DNA from 2 places in the Glutamicibacter sp. JL.03c genome. Region 2 is predicted to be linked to the other one. Evidence: predicted binding sites of a transcription regulator. Region 2 holds the regulator's gene; the other holds the start of a gene.
What was found. Region 2 encodes HspR, which represses chaperone genes until heat shock. Its sites were predicted from a motif close to AAGTTGAGTCNNNNNGACTCAACTT; they were not measured.
Positions count from the first base shown of each region.

Region 1: OF385_RS01950 (ATP-dependent Clp protease ATP-binding subunit) is a predicted target of HspR. The motif match lies at 946-970, and genes of this name have one in related genera.

Region 1 covers NZ_CP107575.1:416,903-419,302, reverse strand. Annotated here, with positions in the region: gene OF385_RS01955 (response regulator) at 189-863, shown strand; gene OF385_RS01950 (ATP-dependent Clp protease ATP-binding subunit) at 988-2,400, shown strand, end outside.
Region 2 covers NZ_CP107575.1:2,599,198-2,601,597, reverse strand. Annotated here, with positions in the region: gene OF385_RS12070 (DnaJ C-terminal domain-containing protein) at 1-749, shown strand, start outside; gene OF385_RS12065 (heat shock protein transcriptional repressor HspR) at 867-1,295, shown strand; gene OF385_RS12060 (helix-turn-helix domain-containing protein) at 1,297-2,133, shown strand; gene OF385_RS12055 (proline dehydrogenase family protein) at 2,160-2,400, shown strand, end outside.

The DNA.
Region 1 (2,400 bases), 1.4 Mb from region 2:
ACCGCCACTGATCTGCTGGCTCTGCGCCGCAGATGCGGGAGCAGCCACAGCCGTTAATGGTGCTAATGCCAATGCGGCAACGGCCAGCATTTTCAAACCCTTCATAACAAACCCCACATCTCGTCAACTTATATACTTACAAGTGAGCAGTCCGTTTAGTGATCTGCAGCATCGGCCCAAAGGAAAAAATGGAACAGATCAAGGTCCTAATCGTCGATGATGAACCCCTCATTCGGCATGCGTTGGGGACAATACTAGCAACAGATCAAGGAATTGTAACCGTATTTTCTGCAGAAAATGGCAAGCAGGCAGTCGACTATTGTTCCGAGAATGAGATCGACGTTGTTCTGATGGATTTGCAGATGCCAATCATGGATGGAGTTAGCGCTACGCGCGCCATTAAATCCCGCAAAGACAGCCCCGCAGTCCTTGCAATTACGGCATTTTCCTCGGATGAGTATTTAGTTCCCGTCCTCACCGCTGGCGCCAGCGGGTACCTTGTTAAAGATTCCGAACCAGGCGAAATCATTAATGCCGTGCACGCAGTCCACCAAGGCACCGCCGCTATTTCTCCATCGGTTTCCTCCGACCTGATTTCTGCAGTGCGCGAAGCCTATATCGACAATACTCAAGCTGTTGAAGATCTCATTTATGACCTCGGCATTACCAATAGAGAAATTCAGATTCTAAAACTCCTTGCTCAGGGATTAAATAACACTGAAATCTCTAAAACCTTGGGAATCACCGAAACCACGGTGAAGACGCACATGGCCAAGATTTTCGCCAAGCTGGATGTCCGCGACCGCGTACAGGCACTTGTGGCGGCCGCGCGCATGGGAATCGTCGAAATCCCCAAGGACTAATAACTGCTTCTGCCCTGTGTGAGCTCGAACGCTCGAAAGAAATCTTGAACGCCTCGGGAATATCTTGGAGCCTCAGACGTTGAACATGAGCATAGACCGCTCAAGTTTCTACTAGGAGGCTCACTTGCCAGCATTTTTTGGTGCACCATCAGACGGCTCGTTTGAGGAATTCCTCTCCCGTTTCCTCTCTTCGCGCGCCCAGGCAGCTCGTCCCATCGACATCACCCGCCTGCTTTCTACGCGTACCCACGAGGCTGTAGCAACCGCAGCAGCGATCTCGCACGAGCACGGTCACGACGAGATCGACTCGCTGCACCTGCTCGCCGCGCTGATCCGCACAGAACCCATCGGCGAGCACCTCACCGCCATGGGCATCGACATCGATGCGCTCAGCAAAGACGCCATCGCACATATGCCCAAGAGCCAGGACCAGGGGGAAAAGCCAACACGGCTATCCTCCGCCGCGCAACGCAGCCTCTTTGACGCTTATCAGGTGGCACGCAACTACGGGTCGACCTACATAGACCCGGACCACCTGTTCCTGGCCTTTGTCTTCAACCCGGAATCCCCCGTCAGCCACCTGCTGGCACAGCATGGAATCACCGGCCAGTCCCTGCAGCAGGCCGCCATGGAACAGGCCCAGCGCGCCCAGAATGGCGGACAGGACCAGGAGCAGGACGATTCCAATGCCTCCATGCTCGAACGCTACGGAACCGACCTGACCGCGCTGGCAGCTGACGGTCAGATCGATCCGGTGATCGGCCGCGACGATGAGCTGGATCAGGTAGTTGAGATCCTGGCCCGTCGCACCAAGAACAACCCGGTGCTGATTGGCGAGGCCGGCGTGGGCAAGACCGCGATCGCCGAAGGACTGGCACGAGCCATCGTCGATGGCCAGGTCCCGGAACAAATCCGCGGTTCCCAGCTGATCTCCATCGACCTGCCTGGCATGTTGGCCGGCACCCGCTACCGCGGTGACTTCGAACAGCGCTTGACCGGCCTGCTCGAAGAAATCGCCGACTCCGAGGGCCAAGTGCTGGTGTTCATCGACGAGATGCACCTGCTGGTTGGCGCCGGTTCCGGCGAGTCCGGAAATATGGATGCCGCCAACATCCTCAAGCCCCGCTTGGCCCGCGGCGAGCTGCACCTGATCGGTGCTACGACGCTGGATGAATTCCGCAAGGTGGAGAAGGACAGCGCCTTGGCCCGGCGCTTCGGCAAGGTCATGGTGGATGAGCCATCCCAGGAAGTCAGCTTGGCCATCTTGGAGGGCCTGCGCGAATCCTACGAGGACCACCACCAAGTGCAGTACACCCCGGCAGCGCTCAAGGCCGCGGTGGCGCTATCGGCGCGGTACCTCACCGACCGCCAGCTGCCTGACAAGGCCATTGACCTGATCGACATCGCTGGTGCCCGGCGCTCCATCGCCGCCGGCGATACCGAGGACGTGCAGTCCTTGCGCGCCGATCTGGTGGAGGCCGAACGCGAGAAGTCCCGCGCCATCGGCCAGGAACGCTTCGAGGACGCCAGCGCATGG
Region 2 (2,400 bases):
CCATGGGTGGCGGAGCACGCTTCTCCGCCGGCGGACCCGGTGGGGCACCAGGCGGACAAGCCGGATTCGAGGATATCTTCTCCAACCTCTTTGGCGGCGGGGGCGGGGCCCGTGGACGCGGCGGACAGCCGGACTTCTCCGACCTGTTCGGCGGGGGCGGATTTGGCGGCGGTGCCGGGGGCTTCGGCCAAAGCGCGCCACCGCGCAAGGGGCAGGACCGCACCGCGAACACCTCGATCTCCTTCGCTGGCTCCATCAAGGGAACCACCATCGGCTTGCGCGAGCAGAACGGCGAAGTCATTGACGTGCGCATCCCTGCGGGCATCAAGGACGGACAGTCCGTTCGCGTGCGTGGCAAGGGGCACCCCGGCGCAGCCGGCAATGGCGACCTGCTGGTCAAGGTGAAGGTCAACGAGCATCCCTTCTTCAAGCGCGAAGAGAACAACATCCGAATCCACGTGCCGGTCACCTTTGACGAGGCCGTGCTGGGCGCAAAGATCCATGTGCCCACCCTGGATGGCGAAACGGTAGCGATGAAGGTTCCCGCCGGATCGAATTCGGGCCGCACGCTGCGCCTGAAGGGCCGCGGCGTGAAAACCTCCAAGGCCACCGGTGATCTACTGATCATCCTGGATGTGGTGATTCCGCAGAATCTCTCGGATGCCGCGAAGAAGGCCGTGGAGGACTTCGCCGCAGCAACCGAAGGCGAAGATCCACGTGTGGATTTGGCTGCCAAGGCCAAGCTCTGAAACAAAGAGAGTTCTATCATCCCTGTCGTGTCCTCGAAGTGGCACGGCAGGGAAGCTAGACTCAATGACTAGAGGCTGCAGAGCAGTGAAGCCATGTAGAAAGGTGGTTGAAGCAACGTGAACGGGGAGTACCTGCGACCTGTCTTCGTCATTTCCGTCGCCGCTCAACTGGCAGATATGCACCCGCAGACGCTACGCCAGTATGACCGGATCGGCTTGGTGTCGCCGAGCCGCCAATCGGGCAAGCAGCGCCGCTACTCGCAGCGCGATGTGTCCCTGCTCCGCCAAGTCCAGGCGTTGAGCAAAGATGGTGTCTCCCTCGAGGGCATCAAGCGGATCCTTGATCTGCAAAACCAGGTCGCCTACCTGCAAACCGAGGTCAACGACCTGCGCAACGAACTCAGCGCAGTGCGCCAAGGCCAAACCCGAATTTTCGCCGCCGGAACTTCCGGTGGCGACGTGGTGTCCTTGGCTCGCGGCATGCGTCCGGAACGACGCGAACCAACCGTCACGCTGTTCACCGCCCGCCGCGCGATCGGCCGCTAGATTGGCAGCCAATCTGCCAATCCCGGACGACTCCGAATTCTGGCATGACCCTCAGTTCCCGGAATTGGAGTCGCGGCGTTCGTGCCAAAAAATTTCCTGCTACCGGCCGCATGCCCATCAACGTTTTTCAATCGGGATCATCGACGAAGGCGAAACCGATTTCTCCGGGCATGACGGGCAGCAGGCAACTCTGGTCCCTGGTGACGTGATCGTCATTCCGCGCGATCACCTCCATGCCTGTAATCCGAAAAATGGCTACTGGCGATACCAGATGATTCATGCAGACCAATCATGGATTTCCCGGCTTGCACCAATCTCAGCGCAGGATCTGTTCTGGGGCATCCGGATATTCAGGGCGCCGGAGCTCTATGAATTGATGAACGCCTTTAACCAGCAGCTGTTTGCCGGGATGGGAAAGCGGTCCGTTGAGCAGTCGCTGGGATCCATGCTTTCCGTCGTGCAGTCCCTGGCCCCGGTCTTCGAGGCGCTCCCGCCGGGGACAGGGCCCCGCGATGCGCGGTTGCTTCCGGTCCTGCACCGATTGGGCAACGATGCTGCGGCCCCGAAGCTGGACGAGCTGGCACTGCTCGCCGGCTTGAGCAAGTATCAGCTGATACGTCTCATGCACAGCAGTACCGGCTTCACCCCAATCGCGTGGAGGCATAACCAGCTGGTGAACCGTTCACGCGAACTCTTGCGCTCGGGAGCCTCGATAGCGCAAACCGCGGCAGAACTGGGCTTCTCAGACCAGAGCCACTTTCACCGAGTCTTTCGCTCGCACGTCGCAGCGGCCCCCGGAAAGTACCGGGCACCGCTGCAATATCGTTCAAGACCGTAGCATCAGGCGTGCGAAATGATCGTCCCATGCTCATTCCACCTGAAGAACTCGAATTGGCCGCAGATAATCTGCGTGCATTGGCTTTGGACGAACGGCTCAAGGCACAAGTCATGGCTACGCCGGCTTTGGCCAGGATTGCGCACCGGATCTCGCAACGATACCTGGCCGGGGACACCATCGACTCTGCCTTCGCCCAGGTCGCCCAGATCACGGCGCGAGGGCATCGCAGCAGCATCGAATGCGTGGGCGAATCGATTCGGGATAGCG